4 regions of the Halobacillus sp. B23F22_1 genome follow, and region 1 is predicted to be linked to each of the others. Evidence: riboswitches for the same ligand, from Rfam matches in the RefSeq annotation. Region 1 holds a riboswitch; each other region holds the start of a gene.
The links. Region 1 has a riboswitch for S-adenosylmethionine ahead of ACGTNH_RS17195 (assimilatory sulfite reductase (NADPH) flavoprotein subunit). Riboswitches for the same ligand answer to the same signal wherever they lie in the genome.

Region 1 (4,849 bases):
CCGTTATGATCAAATGTGTACGGTCGCTCCTCTTCAATTTCCCATCCTAGACGTGCATTGAGTTCGTCTCTCATCCAGTCTAGTCCTTTGCGGTCGACCGTATATTTAAAGCGGGCATTCTTCCTCTCTGAACGGTTTCCGTAATCGCGCTGAATGGTAAGAATTTTCTCTGCCACATCTAAGGATTGCTCTGGTTTACAAAAACCAACCACTCGCGACAGCTGAGGATATGTATTTGTATCCCCGTGCGTCATACCCATACCGCCGCCAACAGCGATGTTGAAACCTTGCAGTTTGCCATCCTCTAAAATTGCAATAAAACCAAGATCCTGAGAGAAGATGTCTACATCATTAGAGGGTGGAACAGCAACGCCAATCTTAAACTTTCTCGGTAAATAAAGCGGGCCGTAAATCGTTTCCGTTTCTTCTTCTCGACTGTCGAGTACTTTTTCCTCATCTAACCAAATTTCATGGTAGGCTCTCGTTTTTGGAAGTAAATGATCACTAATTTGCCTGGACCAGTCGTACACTTCGGCATGAATGTCGGATTGGTACGGATTGGCATTACACATTACATTTCGGTTTACATCCCCACAGGCAGCAATGGTATCCATTAAAGAACTATTCATCGCCTGAATGGTCTTTTTCATATTCCATTTTAAAATTCCGTGCAGCTGGAATGTCTGCCTTGTCGTTAATTTAAGTGTGCCATTTCCGTGTGTATTCGCAAGGTCATCCATCGTTAACCATTGCTCAGGTGTGGCCACCCCGCCTGCTAAGCGTACACGGATCATAAACTGATAATTCGGCTCCAATTTCTGCTGTTTTCGTTCATTTCGTACATCCCGATCGTCCTGCATATAACTTCCATGAAACTTTAAAAGTTTAGTCTGCTCATCTGGAATACCAGCGCTGAGCCGTTCTGCAAAGCTTTCTACAAGTGACCCTCTTAAGTAATCACTCTCCTCTTTTATTTTTTCCATTTCGCTAGGTGGACCGTGCTGTTCAGGAAATCTATTGTTCGTCATGCTTTTTTCCCCTTTCCTCTTAATACACATCACGTTGATAACGTTTGGCTTTACGCATATCAGCCAAGTATTGGTCAGCTTGTTCATCAGACATTTGGCCTTCTTGTTTCAGAATTGTCAGCAGAGTATCTTGAACGTCTTTTGCCATATACTGCTCATCCCCACATACATAGACATGTGCTCCGTTCTGCAGCCATTCATATAATTCTTTGCTGTGTTCAAGCATGCGGTGCTGCACGTATACTTTTTCCTCCGTATCTCTAGAAAAAGCAACATCCATTTTCGTCAGTATGCCTTCCTTTAACCATTGCTGCCATTCCGTTTGATAGAGGAAATCACTAACAAAATGCTGATCGCCAAAGAAAAGCCATGATTCCCCGTCCGCTTCCGTCTCTTCCCTCTCTTCTAGAAAAGCACGATACGGTGCCACCCCTGTACCGGCTCCAATCATCACAATAGGGGTTTCTGGATTTTCAGGAAGCTTAAAATTTTGATTTCGTTGTATAAAGACCGGCAGAGTATCTCCTGGTTCGGATCGCTCTGCACATTGCACGGAGCAAACTCCCGTACGCGGACGTCCATGAGCATCGTATCTCACAGCCCCAATCGTTAAATGAACTTCCTCTGGATTGGCCTCGGAACTGCTTGCGATGGAATAAAGACGGACAGGAATTTTACGAAGAATCGTGATAAAATCATGAACCGACCCCTCCCACGGAGCAAAATCTTGCACAAGATCAATTAGATCGCGTCCTTCTATATAGCCTTTTAAATCTTGGGAATTCTCTGGATTTATAAGCTCCTTTAGAGTTTCATTAGAAGAAAGAGATGCAGCTTTTTCTAACAAAGGCTTTGTTAAGCTCGTAATCTCAAAATGTGTCGTGAGGGCTTCACGGACAGAACGAATTTCTCCTTGCTTATTGATCGTCACTGTTTCTTCTGGATTCCATCCCATCGCCTGGATCAATTGCTCAACAAGCACGGGATCATTTTGTGGAAAGATGCCTAAGCTGTCTCCTGGTTTATACTGTAAACCTGAACCCTCAAGATCAAGCTCAAGGTGACGTGTTTCTTTGTTGGAGCCGCGGCCATTAAGATTAATATTTTCCAAAATTTCCGCATGGAACGGATTTGTTCTCGAGTAGACAGCGGGCGTATCTGCTAATGCATCAGCTGGCACCTCTTCCGCTACCGAACCACCGGATCCCTGCCCTGAATCAAGTTCTGCTACGGCCGCTTGAAACCACTCTTCAGCCGGCTCTTCAAAGTCTAAATCGCAATCGACTCGGGCAGCTAATCGTTCAGCACCTAATTCTTCCAGACGGTGATCAAATTCCTTACCTGTTTGACAGAAAAACTCATACGAGCTGTCTCCTAGTGAAAGGACAGAGAATCGCACACCTTCTAGCTTCGGTGCTCTTTTACTATGGAGGAAATCATATAAAGATAGTGCGTTATCAGGAGGATCTCCATCTCCATGAGTACTCGTCAATATCAATAAATCTTCTACCTTCTTCAATGCTTTCGGCTTAAAATCGTCCATCGAAGATACGGTCACGTTAAAATTTTTCTGTTCTAGCTTTTGTGAAAAGTCTTCAGCAAGCGACTGACAGTTTCCCGTATGAGAACCATACAAAATCGTTATTTCTCTTGTTTGACTTGCCACTGCTGCATCATTCGTTTCAGATGCTTGCGGAAAATCTTGCACAGCTGCATCTGTACCACTTAGCGGTACAGCCAAATATCCACTCAACCAAATTCTTTGATTTTCCGTTAAGGTAGGAAGCAGCCGATTCAATTGATCTGCTTGCTCCTGATTAAAAGGACTGTTCTTTTCCTTTAACTGCAACATTTCCACCTCACTCCATTTCGCATTGTAATCATAGCTGTTTACTCGGATTTAAATATAAAAAAATGTTTAAACGACTTCCTCCTCTTAAACATTAGCAAAAAACCCCCGCTTCTTAAAAGATAAGAAGAGAGGGTTTGATTGTAATCACCATTCTTCTTATCTTTCAGACGCTTCTTGCCTCTGCTGGAATTGGCACAGTATCTATTATATTCAACATAGACCCGTTGCCGAGGTTTCAAAGGGCCAGTCCCTCCACCTCTCAAAATAAGAAAACTCATATGCAATTAATGTAAAGTCATGAATGATAAATATGTTATGCTGAAATCGATGAATTGTCAATAGATTCCGAATAAATGACATAAATTCATTTTTAATTTTCAGTAGTCCTTTTTTAGAAAGCAGGCTCAATTCATAACCGTACTTCTCTTCTGACCATACCCAGAGGAAAAAATCAGTGTCAATTACAGATTTCTTTTCTCCATCCTTATTCTCAGCATTCAGTCTCAGAACATCTCGGTGCAGAATACTCGTTATCTTTCTCCTCTATAGTTATTACACTAAGCAAAACTATTTCAATGCCATATGATATAAAAGAGGGGTTAAAACCTCATGCAACTATGGAAAGAAGAGGATAACATGCACAATTATGCTAACCACAGAAGACGTTCCCCGTTTTGCCTCTTTCCGGGCTACAACTGGTGTGGGCCTGGGTGCAGCGGACCTGGAAGACCGATAAATGCAGTCGATGCGGCCTGCAAGTCCCATGACAAATGTTATTTAACTTATCGAGATTATTGTTTATGCGATCAAGCATTTATTAGACGATTAGAAGAATTACAAAATCCTTATACGAGAGAAGGCAGGCATGCTCGTAAGATGCTGCATTACATGAGGATACAGCGAATATTTACGTGTGGCTTTAGAAAACCTCGGTTTTAATAAGTATCCTGGAAGCCAGGCTCCTCCGCTTGTAGAAAAACCTAAGTTTTTCTATAAGCTTTTTTCTCGCCTTCAGGAGCCCAGACCATCGAGACCGCTGAAAAACTAAAGGTCGATGAAAGATAGAATTAAAAAAGCGTCCAGGCCAGTGCATCGCGGGAACAGCGCGAGCCGAAGATCCACTTGGTCAAGTGATCTTCTTGACCAAGTCAGCTGAGGCCGTGCCCGTGACAAGCTTCTCCCGAAAATCGATTCGTGAGGCTCTTTAAGATTAGACAGGACTTTTTCAGTGACCTCATACCACCCTTTAGCGGACGAATCCCCTAATCTCTATCAAGGCAGCAAAATTTTCGTGTCATATTTTCTTACATAACACTATAAAAGGTGTATTTAAAATGCTACATTAAAATTAATCAAAGTTCACTGGGAGGGATAACCATTAGAAAAACAAAAAATGTTAACCTGTTGACTTTTTTAGTTCTTGTTCTCAAGGTATCACTTTCTAAGAACTTTTAACGGAAAGTACGAATTAAAAACAAGCTGCATTAAGCATAAATAATCCGAACGATTGTGTGTAATCTGTTCGGATTATTTATGTAAAATAGATTTAAAACATTGATCCCTCAAATTTCTTCTCTTTCCTCCAGAATCTTTAACTCGCGCTGCTGCCCCAGGAGGCTTCACTTTTTTGTCTAAGCTATGATCCATTTATACTTCTCTGAGCCGGATACTTTACTTATTGCCCGACCTCTTTTCATTTTATTCGATCTATACCTTCAACTCTCAATTTTTCCCGTGTACAAAGTATTCATTTAATGCTTGTTGCAGCGTTCCTAAGGTTTTCGTTTTTTTGTTAAAAGTGATTCCTGATTTCGTCATCTCACTTACAATTTCCTTTCTTATACCTGTAATTACAGTTTCACACCCCATCATGGATGTGCCGTCAATAATTTTCATTAACTCTACAATAATTTCGCTTTCCATTTTTGCAATCCCGGATAAATCCATAATCAACGTTTGAATCCTTAAA
Region 2 (4,849 bases), on a different contig from region 1:
ACGGTTACTTATCAGGAAATCATTAAACACCGTGACTTTATTATTATGCAAATTCGGGAACAAGCCATCCCTTTCAACGAGGACATTGAATCCTTTCTTCAACAGATGCGCTTTCACTCTTACTTATTCTACAAAAGAAGTCTTCTGGCCATATATGGAAAAAAGATTGATCATTCGATATGGGAAGTGACACTGTTAATGCAGGGTATGTTTAAAGCATACATGGATCTCATTATTATCGAAGAGGTTGAATTTGATATTGAAAATTTGTGTAAGGCGATTTTAAAACGAACAGACTACCTGGTTGAAGGCTTTAACCGCAACGACGATCAACCAATCATAACTGATCAATTAATGAATGAAATCATTCCTGAAGATTTTTATTACAACCAGCTCGACACCATAGTGCACACATTAGAAGAAATAAAGGAAAAGGCATCGGGTGATATTGAAGTGACGATTGCAGTACTTCTAGAAGAAATTCAGAAACCTTCTGCTCGGCATGCGGTTATAAAAGGGATGCTCTCTAACTTAGAGGAAGAAGAATCCTTTAAAGGAATCACAGGTCAAATCCGAACTTTTTTTCAACTATAAAAAGGAGACCTCTTTTTTCCAAAAGGAGGTCTCTCGTATTATTCATCTTCCACAATTTCATCTAATACAAAGTAGACGGACTCTACCCCTTCCTGCGCCACAAGACAGGCCACCCCCAGCGTTGTCGTCCAAAAAGAATCAGGGATATACGGATTCTTTAAACCGGCTGGCTGAAAAAGGGCTCGATAAATTCGATTCAAATGCCTTTCTGTTTCGTTAGGATCAGTCTCCTTCTCCCCTCTGGCGATGAGAAATACATAGCGCATAGATTGGAACAGATTATCACCCGGCATAAACGTATACTCTTTGAACAACTTAAGCTGCTTCTCAGCATCCTCTTTCATGCCTGTCTTTACAGCTAAATCATCTAAATGCTCATAAAGATGACGATAAATTTGCTGAAAGATTCTACGTTTCTCGTCCTGCATCACTTTATCGGTATAAATGTCCTGTAATTTAGCAAACGCTGTCTCTTTAGTCCAAGTCATAGATTTCCCCTCTTTCATTTAGTACTCAAGACCAAAACTCTTTGCTTCATGCTCCACTGATCCATACAGTTCAGGCATGTGTTGGGATTGCTGCTTAAGCAGCTTTGGCAAATGGGGAACCACTTTATTCCACACCATTGGGTTTGCAGCCATCGCCTGGAACAAAGATTCTTCCTGTGACGTAAGCGCTCTGCGAGATTGAATATAGTCTAATGTTAAACGGTAGCCTGGACCTAAATTTTCATCCCTTTGCTTTTGAAAATGCTTGATGAGCTCGCGCCACGAGCCACCGTTATCCCAAGCCTCAATCGCTTCTGCTAAAAGGAAAGACTGCATCAGGGCATCATTCATTCCTAAACCAGTACTCGGATCTTTACTATGAGCTGCATCACCTACTAACGCCCATCCGTTTCCTCCAGCCTCTCTAAAAAAGTTAGGCATACCTGTAGTACCAATGATTTTGCCTTGAAGCGATGCTTGCTCTAACCGCCTTTCCATTCCGTAAAACTGCCGGTAAATTTCTTCGAATCTTTCAGGGTGTTTCGCTATCTCAGAGAACTCATAGGGAAATACTTCTAAACCTAAGCAGTCCACCCCCGGCTCCATAGGAAATAAAAAACCAATTCTTCCTTTATCCAGGAATATTTCTGTTGTTGGTTCCACTAGAGGCTGCACATGATGATAATATCCATAAAACACAGGACGGATAGGAGATTGTTCGTTATATTTTTGGGCACCCGTTTGTTTAGCGATAAATGAATTTTTACCATCTGCTCCTACGACAAGGGAGGCTTTAAATTCGTGAACCTTACCTTTTTTATCTTGTGCTTTAACACCTTGGACGCGACCCTGGTTTTTGAGAATATCGTTAACTTGATATCCTTCCTTCAATTCGACGGTGGGATAGGACAGTGCCTTTTTCACTAACACATGGTCAAATTGTTCTCTTCTTGGAATCAGGGTATACGATGCACGAGGCCCTTCTATAAAGCTATTTCCTATGTAAGTACGCATACGGTTTATTTTCCGCAAGCCTGAAGCTTCTACCTGTTCTAATACACCAAGCTTTTTGACATATTCAAGGTGCGAAAGATGATGAGTTGAAAGCGTATCACTAGGAAAAACTGCTTTGTCTAACAATAAGACCTTCTTCCCTATCCTTCCTAATAAGATCGCAAGGCTTGCCCCAGCAACGCGAGCCCCGACTATAATTACATCTGCATTTGAATTCATACGTTGCGCACACCCTTATCATTGTTATCTTCAGCGTAACGTTTTTACTTCATTATTTCTATAAAAAAAGCTCCCGTCTGGGAGCTTTTCTGACTAATATTTAATTTCTTCTTCTACTTCGTGATTCTGATCTAAAATGATTAGACGGCTCGGCTTATTTTCTTGAGCCATTTCTTTAGCTTTTTCTACAGCTGTGTCTCGCTCATCATATTCGTCCGTTGGAGCGATATCTTCAATTTTTACAATCCAGCCTGTTACGTCTTTATTTGGCGCTACACTATATTCCTTCATGTTTGATTCTCTCCTTTTTTTCTTGGTCTCTATAAGTACTTTCCCAACGCCTATACCTTTCAAACGTAGGAATGGATTTTCACAAATAGTTTGACATTATGTACAGCTCATTCTATAATTCGTAACATACCTTTAATGCAACGATTAATTAAATAACTCTTATCTAGAGTGGCAGAGGGACTAGGCCCTGTGACGCCCGGCAACCTTCAAGGAACGACTTGAAAAGGTGCTAATTCCTACAGATCATACCGATCTGACAGATAAGAGGAGGAACCTAACGAACCGCCCTCTTCTTATTTCAGAAGAGGGCTTTTTTATATGCCGTCAATTTAGTAAGGAGGGCAACGCGCATGTCCATAAAATACGTGATGAACCAACATGCTCATACAAAGGTTTCGATTGGAAACTTTACTTTAGAGTCTGGAGATACACTTCAAGACGTGGAGTTAGCTTATGAACGCTGCGGTCCTGAGCATGCTCCAGTTGTTCTTATTTGTCATGCCCTAACAGGAAATCAACATACCGTAGGTTCTTCAGAGAGCCCAGGCTGGTGGAAAGGTCTGGTTGGGGATGGCTGTGCTATTGATACGACTGCGTATCAAGTCATCACCTTCAATGTACTAGGGGGGTGTCACGGTTCCACAGGTCCCACAAGCGTTAATCCGGAAACGCAAGTACCGTATCGTCTGAATTTCCCCAAAATAACGATTCGAGACATCGTGCGTTCCCAATATGAAGCCTTAAAAACACTAGATATCCACGAAGTTCATGCCGTAGTCGGCGGGTCTTTAGGGGGAATGCAGACTCTTGAATGGGGTCTTCTCTATCCTAAATTCATGAAACAGCTTTACGCCCTTGCCGCCACACCTTACTTAAGTGATTACGGCATAGCCTTTAATCATATTGGAGCAAGGGCAATTCAGGATGACCCTGCTTTTTTAAACGGAAACTATGATAAGAATGAACAGCTACATGGATTCGAAATTGCGCGGATGGCTGGCATGGTCACCTATCGGAGCGGAAAGCTGTTTCAGAAACGATTTGACCGCCACCAAAGTGAATCTTTTTACGACATTCAATCTTATATGAATTATCAAGGTGAGAAAATTAAAGAACGATTTGATGCCAACAGCTATCTTTATTTACTAGAAGCGATGAACCACCATGATATCAGTCAAAGCCGCGGCACTCTTCAAGAGGCTGCCGCCCAATATCAGGTTCCGCTTTTTACAGTGAGTTTCGAGCACGACTTACTCTATCCAAAAGAACTCATTCAACCCTTTAGTCAGTTAGCCGCAAACAGTGAGCATCTGCACGTCCAAACTGATTATGGGCACGATGGATTTTTAGTCGAATTCAATCAGTGGGGATCATGGCTTTCTCATAAACTAAACGAAGGAGCAGTGAATCAACATGACAATTAAAGCAGCCATCCTAGGCTTCGGCACCGTGGGCCAGGGGATTTATGAAATATTACAAACTAAACGCAGGCAGCTTCATAAGCTGATTGGTGACAAAGTAGAAGTAACAAGCATACTCGTCCACAATGTTCATAAAGAAAGGTTTTTACCTGATAATGTTATAGTCACCGACCGTTTTGACGACGTATTAAATCAAAAGCCGGATGTTATATTTGAAGCTACCGTCGGGATAGAACCAAGTTATTCCTATTTAAAACAAGCCATTGACCAACATATTCATGTCGTTACTGCCAACAAGGTGATGTTTGCCGCCTGCGGCCACAAGCTAATACAGCGCGCAGAGCAAAGGATCGGTGTTGGCTATGAAGCTACTACAGCCGCAGGTATTCCCATTATCGGCACTTTGACCACCCTCCTGCAAACGAATAATATTACGAAAGTACAGGGAATATTAAACGGCACGAGCAATTATATTTTGACAGCTATGCAAGATCAAAATAAAACGTTTTCTGAAGCGCTTCAGGAAGCTCAAACAAAAGGCTATGCTGAAGCGGACCCTACGAACGATATAGAGGGACATGACGCTTTTTATAAATTAATGATTTTAAGCCAATTGCTTTACGAAAAGCAGCCAGATTGGTCAGCGGTTTCATTAACAGGAATATCAAACCTTAACGAAACCGATTTAATATCTGCTGAGGAGAAAGGCGAAAAAATCCGCCATGTAGCTACTCTAGAGCTAGTAGATGGAGAATTAAAAGGGACGGTCGAGCCGCTTTTTCTTCCACCTTCACACGGACTATTCGGAATAGAAGGCGTAGA
Region 3 (4,849 bases), 100 kb from region 1:
CAACGATAAAGTGAGTGCAGCCGAAGTTTTTGCGGACAGTGGCGTGAAAAATGGCTTCTCTCGGACCAGCGTACCGCATAGCGGCGTTAAACACAGCAAGAAACACTCGGTCTTTTGGATAATAGTTATCAAGTAAAACGTGATAGCTTTTCAATCTTACATCACTTGGCACATCATCGCTTTTCGTTTCCCCTACCAGCGGATTTAAAAATAAGCCGTCTACGGTTTCCAGCGCTGTCTTTTGAATGTGTTCATGAGCACGGTGAACAGGATTACGAGTTTGAAAGCCTACAACTTTTTTCCACCCAAGTTCTTCAAATTCCTTTCGGGTTTCTTCCGGGTCTAAATAGTAGACTTCCGAATGTTTACGAGGCGGTCGTTTCACTAAATGAATTGGGCCGCCGACATAATAGTCAGGGCGATCAAATAGTTTCTTTACGCCAGGATGCTCTAACTCTGTTGTTTGATAAACTTTTGCAGCTTCTGTATCTTTTTGAGATGAATAGATTTCTTCCACTTCTATCCAGCCATAAACCTCACCGTTCTTAGAAAGACTTGCCCAGCTGCCTGCTTGCAGTTCTACTGCTTTTCGTTCATCAACGGGCAATGTTATTGGGATGCTCCAGGGGATCCCATTAGCCAGCCTCATGTCACGAACTACAGAAAGGTAATCCTTCTCGCTAAGAAATCCTTCCAGCGGGCTGTAAGCTCCATTGGCGATAAGCTCTAAATCACTGATCGCAATGTCATCTAATTCAATATCGTGTGCAGTTCTCTCAGGTGAAAACGTTTCTGCATCTACGATTCGGTTGACTAAAACTCCGCCATGCGGTTGACTCGTCATATTAAAATTCCTCCTTAAGTGGTTGCCGTGCTTTTTTTACTAACGTTGACCTTCCAAAATTCGTAAGTACTAATGTAGCAAAAATTCCGCTGGATATAATAATGACCGTGGATACTTTGGACATAAGAAAAATTTCTGTTAAACAAAAGGCCATCACAAGCGAGATTAATGGAGATGTGACCCATACTTTAGCAATCCTGTGAATCACTTTATTTCTCCAAATTCCGCGCCAGTCTTTCGTGGCTCCTGCACCCACAATGCCTGAGGTCGTTACTTGAGTCATTGGAATTGGAATCCCTAACAACGAGGCTCCAATGACAAGAAAGCCAGAGGTCCCGGAGATAACGACTCCGTCTGAGAGCGACAAATGAGAGATCCGCTTTCCGTTTGTTTCTAAAACTCTGCTGCCTAATAATAAAGCTCCAAGAGCCATAAACAGGCCGCCTGTCAGTAAACCTGTTCCTTTATTTAATACATCTGCTCCGACAAGAGGACCGACTGCACTAGCCACATTATTCATCCCAGCAGCAATCGCCTCCAGAAATCCTGTAATAATGAGCAAAACAGAAAGAGCGACCGTCAGCTTTTTCGATTTCAACTTCTTCGGTTTAAAACGCTCTTTCAGCAGTCCAAAAAGGAAAGTAAGCAGAAAGGCTGCCAAAGGAACAAAAACCCAAAACAATATAATATCGACTAATTTACTTAAATAAAGCTGTTGAAGAGAAATGCTTACTCCTACAATCGAACCGACTGTCACTTCACTTGTGGAAAGCGGGATTCCTAATAAGTTCGTTACAAACAGCGTAAGCGCTGAAACGAATAGAATGATTACTGCAGCTTCAACCGTCAGCAGGCTTTCAGGAATGAGACCTTTACCAATCGTCTCTACCACTTCTCCGCCCCACAATGCTCCAAACAGGCAGCCAATTCCGCTTAACAGCAGTGCAATCCATTTTTTGTTAATCACTCGAGCTCCATAAGCAATCCCCATTGTAGCGGCCGATCCGCTCGCCCCAACATTAAAGGCGTAAAAATAAGCAATGATGAGACTCAAAATGACGAGCGTCATGATTGATTATCCTGACTTGAAACCGTGTGTAAGCCACACTCGGTTTTTCCAAAGCCTTCCCACCTTCCTGAGCGATCATGAGGATCATCGGATGGTGTTGTACATGGCATGCACCCTATGCTTGCATATCCTTGATCGTGCAGATCGTTGTAAGGAAGATTGTTTTCTTTAATATGGTTCCAGACATCTTCCCATGTCCAGTGAATCAGAGGACATACTTTTACGGAACGAAAACGTTCGTCTTTATTAACGAAGTCCGTTTTACTACGACTGAGTGATTGCTCGCGTCTTAAGCCGGAAACCCAGGCTGTCGCTCCACTCAATGCTTCTTCTAACGGTTTAATTTTTCGAATATAGCAGCAATGATCAGGATTTGAATTCCACAGCTGATCCCCGTGCTTATCAGCTTGTTCCTGCAGCGTCAGCTTCGGTTTTTTCATTGTGATCTGCAGGTCAGGGAAACGTGCTTTTATGCGGTCAATCAGCTCATACGTTTCTTGGAAGTGAACATCTGTATCTAGAAATACAATGTGAGCGTCTTTCTTCACTCTTGAGATTAAATCAATCAAGACAATTCCTTCCGCACCAAAGCTGCATGCGTAAACAATGTCATCATAAGAGTTGTACGCCCATTCTAATATCGTTAATGCACCTTTCGTCTGATCATGTGGTTGAAAATCAGTAAAAGGATCGTTGATAAACGTTTCATAAGTTATCTGTTCATGAGTCAATGTGTAGCCCTCCTATAAAGAGAAAATTCCTTCGCCCGATTTTACTGATCTACTGTCTCTAGTCAGTCATATAAGAAAATCCTCTTCTTATTCATCTAATAAGAAGAGGATGAGAATACCGATCTCGGTCTCTTCTTATCTATCAAGCGGTGATGCCTGCTGGAGTTAGCACAGTACTTTTTAAGTCTGTTGCCGAGGATTCGTCGGGCCAGTCCCTCCACCTCTCTGGATAAGAAAAATATTTTTATGTGATTAAATGGAAATATACAGGATGAATTTGAAGCTGTCAAAGGGGTTTTTTGGCGATTTAACGCCCTTCAACGCCCAAAACCCTTTTATTCCTAGTGTTTTAGTCGGTTTTAAAAAATTTAAAAAAATTTTTGAGAAACCAAAAACGCTCTCTCAGCTTGTAAAAAAAGATGGTTTTGTACATCTCATTATATAAAAAGGAACAGAAAAAGTGACATCTCCTGCAGGACGAGCATACAGAAAATGTCCGAAATGACAGACAGAGATTACGCCATTTTTTTATACATAGGAATACAGGCAAACACAAGTATTAAAACTAGACTTGTCGCTGTAATTCCCCACCACATAAACTGTTCCCATAACGCCCCGATTGCCGTACTTCCTATGGCGACTCCGATATAATAGCTGATTAAATAAAACCCTGAAGCCCCGCTTCGATGATGTGATGCTGTCTTACTAACTAAAGCAGCTGCCATGGAGTGAGCAACGAAGAAACCCATACAAATCACCGCAAGTCCTATTAAGATGACGGGGGGCATAGGGAGAGTTGTCATCCACACACCAGCAAGTAAGACAAACAATCCGGCGATCATTACCTTTGGCAAACCAATTTTCATAGATAACCTCCCAGCTAAAGGCGGGGCCAGCACGCCAAAGCCATAGGCAAAGTACGTAAATGAAATCCATTTTAGCGGCCAGTTAAACGGATCAGCCTGCAGATAGAACGGCAAATAAGTCCAAACTGCAGTGAAAACGATTTGAAGTAATAGTCCCATGAGAAAGAGGACGAGCATATGTGTATCTTTTAAATGGACAAGCATGCCCTGCAAATCCTTGCGTAACGGCGTTTTCTGTTTTACGTAAAATCTCTCTTTAGGAAGCAGCAAAATAAACAATGTGGCTGCCACTATTCCAAACCCAGACATGATGAGCAAAGTAGTGTTCCAGTCTAAAATATCCGTCAGGTAGCCCGCTGCTACCCGGCCCCCCATCCCTCCAAGAGCATTACTTGAAATATACAATGTTACAGCCAGGCCAAGGTGCTGAGGAGAAACCTCTTCTCCTAGATATCCCATAGCCGCAGCTGGTACACCTGCAAGGAAAAAACCCTGAAGCAGACGCAGTCCTACCAAAGCTTCAAAAGAAGGAGTAAAAGGCATGGCAAATAACAGTAAAACTGTCATCCCTAAAGAAACGTGCATAAGCAGCAAACGCCCATACCGATCTGCCAAAAAACCTAAAATAAATAATCCAGCCACCATAGATATGACCGCCGAAGACACAAGGAAGCTTGACTGCGTGGCTGTAACTTGAAATTCATCGACGAATACAGGAAGCAGCGGCTGGAATACATAAAGCGTGGAAAACACCAACAAAGAAGCCAGCATTAAGGCGATTGTTACCCGCCAAAATGCTGGTTCTTTAGGTGTATAAGGTTTTTCTTTTTTCCCACCAAAATCCTTCACGATCATCATCCTTTAATTTCTAAACTGTTCTGGGAAAGAGGTTAAATCAATGCCCCAGACGAGCGGCAAGTAAAAGTAAATGGCAATCGTAACAAGGATAACTGCGAACACGTTTAGAAAGATACCCGCTTTTGCCATATCAGGGATCCTCAGATAGCCGGATCCAAAAACAACGGCGTTTGGAGGAGTGGCAACAGGAAGCATAAAGGCGCAACTCGCTGCAACGCCAGCTCCAATCATAAGACTGTAGGGGTGGACATTAATAGCAGCGGCTAATGAAGCCATTATAGGGAACATCATCGTTGCCGTTGCCGTATTAGAAGTAATTTCAGTTAAGAAGATAACGAGCGCTGTTACAATAGCCAGAATCAAAATGAAATTAACTCCTTCTAAAATCGTAAGCTGGGTTCCTATCCATTCCGCTAAGCCTGACGCTTCAAATCCAGAAGCAATCGCCAGTCCAGCACCAAACAAAAGAAGAATCCCCCAG
Region 4 (4,849 bases), on a different contig from region 1:
GCTGTGTTCCTTCTTGTAAAATAACATTTTCCAATACAGCGCCAAAATGAATAGCATCAAAGATTTGAGGTTCTTTCTCATAAGAAAGGTTGATGCATTTTGCATAACAGCCGCCTTCTATATTAGAAATTCCATAATTCGACCAGGCATGTTCATCATCTCCAATTAGTTTACGATCGGGGTCTGCCGATAAAGTTGTTTTTCCCGTTCCTGAGAGCCCGAAGAAAAGAGCGACATCTCCTTCTTTACCAACATTAGCTGAACAATGCATTGAGAGCACGTTTTGTTTAGGTAAGACATAGTTCATAACTGAAAAAATAGATTTTTTGATTTCCCCGGCATATTCCGTTCCTCCGATTAGCACGACTCGGTGTTTAAAGGAAATCATAATGAAAGCTTCTGAGTTTGTACCATCTACTTCGGGATCAGCTTTAAAAGTTGGTGCAGAGATGACAGTAAATTCAGCATCATGGTGATTTAAATCGTTTTGGTCAGGACGAATAAACATTTGGTGAGCAAATAAGTTATGCCAGGCGAACTCATTAATCACTCGTAAAGGTAGGCGGTATCTTTCGTCTGCACCGGCAAAACCGTTAAATACAAAAAGTTCATCACGTTTTTTTAAATAGTCCAACACCTTATGATAAAGCTTTATAAAAGTGAGTTCGTCAATGGACTGATTGACTTTTCCCCAATTTACATTCTTAGTAGATTCTTCATCCTTAACAATAAATTTATCGTGTGGAGAACGACCAGTATATTCACCTGTAGTTGCTTGAACCGCTCCACTATTAGTCAGGGTGCCTTCTTTACGTGAAAGGATTTTTTCTACTAGTTGTGGGACTGATAATTGGTGATGAACATTTGATTCATTTAATAGTTGAGATAAATCAGACATCTGATTAATTGCGCTCATATGTGTCTACCCGCCTTTACTTTAAAGATTTGGTGCTACTTTGAGATAAAGTATAACACATTCAATTTATTAGTCCATACTATTGAATGAAATTGCTTTCTTTTTATTTTATTAATCATTGAGCTATATTGTTATTGATGGAAAGTAATCGGCATTGTGAAAATCGTTTAGGAGACAAAACTGTTGATTGACTTATCAGAGCAAAAGGAATTTAAGGTATTGGATCAGTTTTTCGTACTGCTCTGAAATTGTTTCAAAATCTTGAGGGCATGTTTGAGGTTGAATCTTATTACAGGGATAGTATCACTAAAAAAATTCAAATAGTAGCACCAATAAGGAAGCCTTGTAGAGGCTATTAAACAATAAACGGCTCTAACTTTATGGATAGGTCTTATAATGTCTATTCCCGGACTAGGTAATAAAAGAAACTTATTTTATCGAGATGGTTATAATCGTTATAAAATGATTAAAGACACGTGGCAAAAACGGCTCCTGTTCCCTTTCATAATGGGAAAACTAATTGACATGGTTGCGGGATTTCGATACTATTAGTCCGAACGGATACTCTCTTATCCAGAGTGGTGGAGGGACAGGCCCAATGAAGCCCGGCAACCCGTCAGACATCTGACATGGTGCCAACCTGCAGCAAGATCCCTATTTTTCCAGGAGATCTTGGACGATAAGAGCGAAAGGAATAAGTACCTTTCCTCTTTTAGAAGGAAGGGTTTTTCTTTATGTACACAATATACATCCTTTCATATAATAATTTATTTAACTATAAAAAAACGAGAAGTTTTCCTTTAAGTTAAACTTCTATAAACATACTGGAAAGAGTTCCGTCCAAACTTTGTATTTACAGAAGGAGGAGTTTTAAAGAATGCCTGCTAATCGCCGGTTATTCACATCAGAATCAGTAACAGAGGGGCATCCTGATAAAATCTGTGATCAAATTTCTGATGCGATATTAGATGAAATTTTAAAAAACGACCCTAATGCAAGGGTGGCATGCGAAACTACAGTAACAACAGGACTCGTCTTAGTTTCAGGGGAAATTAGTACAAATACGTACGTGGATATTCCCGCTATCGTTCGAAGAACAATAAAAGAAATCGGTTATACGAGAGCCAAGTATGGTTTTGATGCCGATACTTGTGCCGTACTAACGGCTATAGATGAACAGTCACCAGACATTGCTGGTGGTGTGGATGTAGCATTGGAATCAAGGGAAGGTCAGATGAGTGAAGATGAAATAGAAGCTATAGGGGCAGGAGACCAAGGCTTAATGTTTGGTTTTGCGAATAACGAAACGGAAGAATTAATGCCTCTTCCTATTTCTTTAGCACACAAAATTGCAAAACGCCTATCCGACGTAAGAAATGATGGTACTTTAAGTTATTTACGCCCTGATGGTAAAACACAAGTTACTATCGAATATGATGAAAAGGATCAGCCTGTAAGAGTCGATACAATAGTGATTTCAACTCAGCACGCTGAAGAAATCACCTTAGAGCAAATTCAGCACGATTTAAAGAAACATGTTATTAATCCTGTGGTTCCTAGTCAGCTGATTGACGAACAAACAAAGTATTTCATTAATCCCACTGGACGATTTGTAATTGGTGGACCTCAAGGAGATGCAGGATTAACAGGACGAAAGATTATTGTGGACACTTACGGCGGATATGCTCGCCACGGCGGAGGAGCTTTTAGTGGGAAAGATGCAACTAAGGTAGACCGTTCAGCAGCCTACGCTGCTCGTTACGTAGCGAAAAACATAGTTGCTGCGAAATTAGCTCAATCCTGTGAAGTACAGCTTGCTTACGCTATTGGAGTAGCTCAGCCTGTATCTATTTCAATCAACACATTCGGCACTGGTAAAGTACCTGAAGAGATGCTTGTTTCAGCTGTACGAGAATTGTTTGACTTACGACCGGCAGGCATTATTAAGATGCTTGATCTTAGACGTCCCATTTATCGTCAAACCGCAGCTTATGGTCATTTTGGCCGGACAGATATTGAGTTTCCATGGGAACAAACAAATAAAGCTGAGTTATTAAAAGAAAAGCTGAATAAATAATAAAATGGGCGCCGTTTAATGATCGGCGCCCATTTTATTAGGAAGACTGCATGCCTTTGTAAACCTGGCCTTTATCTACATAACTAGCTCTTATCCGGTTCAGTTCTTGGTAATCTTCTTCAGTTAAATCACGTACAACTTTTGCTGGTCTTCCCAAAGCCAAGGTGCGTGGAGGGATAACTTTTCCAGGTGGTACGAGACTTCCGGCTCCAATAAAAGCCTGTTCACCAATTTCTGCACCATCCAAAATTATCGACCCCATTCCAATGAGTGCTTTCTCTTTAATATGGGCAGAATGTAAAGTAACCTGATGTCCTACCGTTACCCCATCTTCTATTTTTAGTGGGATATCAGGGCTTTGGTGAAGCATACTTAAGTCTTGGATATTTACTTTATTTCCAATATAAACTGGAGCTACATCTCCCCTGATGACTGTTTTAAACCAAACACTACATAAGGATCCAATCGTAACATCCCCTGTAATCACTGCGTCGTCAGCAATAAAGGCGCTATCGTCTATCATCGGCCTCTTTCCTTTATATTCGTAAATCATAGCGAACCCCCTTATAATTATGATAAATTCAGTATAACAAATAGAGGATAGGGAGAACGATGGAATGACAGGTGAAAAAAGAGCTACGATTATAATAGTGCATGGAGCCTTTGAACACGCAGGCCGTTATGTCCATTTAGTAAAAAAGCTGGAACAAGATGGCTTTGAAGTTAAGATAAATGATCTTCCAGGCCAAGGTATGTCAGAGGGCAAGAAAGGACATATTCGATCCTTTAATGATTACATAAAAAAAGTGAGCGAGTGGGTCGAAGAAGCGGACAAAGATTTACCTGTCTTTTTGTTAGGGCATAGTATGGGGGGGCTTATTGTAACAAGAACACTTCAACAATTAAAAATAACTGTAGACGGCGTTATATTATCCTCTCCAGCTTTTAGTATAAAAAATGGAGCGAGCAAACCCATGGAAGTTTTATCGAGAGGATTAAATATCGTGTGGCCTGCCTTTAAGGTATCATCTTCTTTAGCGCCAGAGACGGTTACAACCAATCAAGAAATGATCGCAAGTGATCAAAGTGATCCATTAATCATTGATAAAGTGTCCGTAAGATGGTACATCGAATTTCAACGCTCGATAAAAAAAGCTTTTAAAGAGGTAAAATATTTTCCTGATATCCCATTACTTATTATGCAGGCAGGAGATGACTTGATTGTAGACCGCCGACGAACATATCAATGGTTCAATTTAGTGTGTACTTCCGAAAAATTTTATAAAGAGTGGCCTGGCTACTATCATGAAATATTTAATGAAGTGAAGTGGCAGCAACCATATCTTTATTTGTATAATTTTATACAACAGCAACTGATCAAGCAGTAAAAGGAGAGGTTAATGTGGGTGAGAAAGTTCCTACACGTGCATTCCCATTAATGGTTCGCGTTTATAAGCAAGTTTTTCCTTATGTTCACAAACAATTGAGTCACTGGAGAAAAAAAGCCGAAGCCATACCAAACCAAGAATTAAAAGACCAGGCAGTAGCCAGCATTAAATTAAAAACGTTTCATTGTGAGGGGGGCGGGATTTATTCTCTGCTTGCTAAAGAAAATTGGAGGGAGGCTGTGCAGTTTATTGTAGCATATCAAACCATCAGTGATTACTTAGATAATCTGTGCGACCGGAGTACCTCAATGGATCCTCAGGATTTCCGTATGCTGCACCATTCTATGACTGATGCTCTTAATCCATCTAATGAACTTAAAGACTACTATTATTACAGAGAGGATAAGGACGATGGAGGTTATTTACATTCCTTAGTGCTGACGTGTCAAAAAGTTTTAAGAAATGTGC

Region 2: another riboswitch for S-adenosylmethionine. It lies ahead of metX (homoserine O-acetyltransferase MetX); the one in region 1 lies ahead of ACGTNH_RS17195 (assimilatory sulfite reductase (NADPH) flavoprotein subunit).
Region 3: another riboswitch for S-adenosylmethionine. It lies ahead of ACGTNH_RS16790 (phosphoadenylyl-sulfate reductase); the one in region 1 lies ahead of ACGTNH_RS17195 (assimilatory sulfite reductase (NADPH) flavoprotein subunit).
Region 4: another riboswitch for S-adenosylmethionine. It lies ahead of metK (methionine adenosyltransferase); the one in region 1 lies ahead of ACGTNH_RS17195 (assimilatory sulfite reductase (NADPH) flavoprotein subunit).

What each region holds. Positions count from the first base shown of each region.
Region 1 covers NZ_JBIEKE010000003.1:430,764-435,612, forward strand. The annotation lists gene cysI (assimilatory sulfite reductase (NADPH) hemoprotein subunit) at 1-1,028, opposite strand, end outside; gene ACGTNH_RS17195 (assimilatory sulfite reductase (NADPH) flavoprotein subunit) at 1,048-2,877, opposite strand; SAM riboswitch class I at 3,034-3,151, opposite strand; gene ACGTNH_RS17200 (phospholipase) at 3,517-3,819, shown strand; gene ACGTNH_RS17205 (STAS domain-containing protein) at 4,603-4,849, opposite strand, start outside.
Region 2 covers NZ_JBIEKE010000001.1:507,801-512,649, reverse strand. The annotation lists gene ACGTNH_RS02570 (TetR/AcrR family transcriptional regulator) at 1-594, shown strand, start outside; gene ACGTNH_RS02565 (hypothetical protein) at 633-1,082, opposite strand; gene ACGTNH_RS02560 (NAD(P)/FAD-dependent oxidoreductase) at 1,101-2,315, opposite strand; gene ACGTNH_RS02555 (DUF2188 domain-containing protein) at 2,409-2,606, opposite strand; SAM riboswitch class I at 2,763-2,873, shown strand; gene metX (homoserine O-acetyltransferase MetX) at 2,957-4,030, shown strand; gene ACGTNH_RS02545 (homoserine dehydrogenase) at 4,020-4,849, shown strand, end outside.
Region 3 covers NZ_JBIEKE010000003.1:330,865-335,713, forward strand. The annotation lists gene sat (sulfate adenylyltransferase) at 1-844, opposite strand, end outside; gene cysP (sulfate permease) at 846-1,913, opposite strand; gene ACGTNH_RS16790 (phosphoadenylyl-sulfate reductase) at 1,910-2,644, opposite strand; SAM riboswitch class I at 2,777-2,880, opposite strand; gene ACGTNH_RS16795 (MFS transporter) at 3,160-4,359, opposite strand; gene ACGTNH_RS16800 (SLC13 family permease) at 4,372-4,849, opposite strand, start outside.
Region 4 covers NZ_JBIEKE010000001.1:1,511,678-1,516,526, forward strand. The annotation lists gene pckA (phosphoenolpyruvate carboxykinase (ATP)) at 1-916, opposite strand, end outside; SAM riboswitch class I at 1,483-1,602, shown strand; gene metK (methionine adenosyltransferase) at 1,794-2,993, shown strand; gene ACGTNH_RS07680 (gamma carbonic anhydrase) at 3,031-3,546, opposite strand; gene ACGTNH_RS07685 (alpha/beta hydrolase) at 3,611-4,381, shown strand; gene tbcS (tetraprenyl-beta-curcumene synthase) at 4,396-4,849, shown strand, end outside.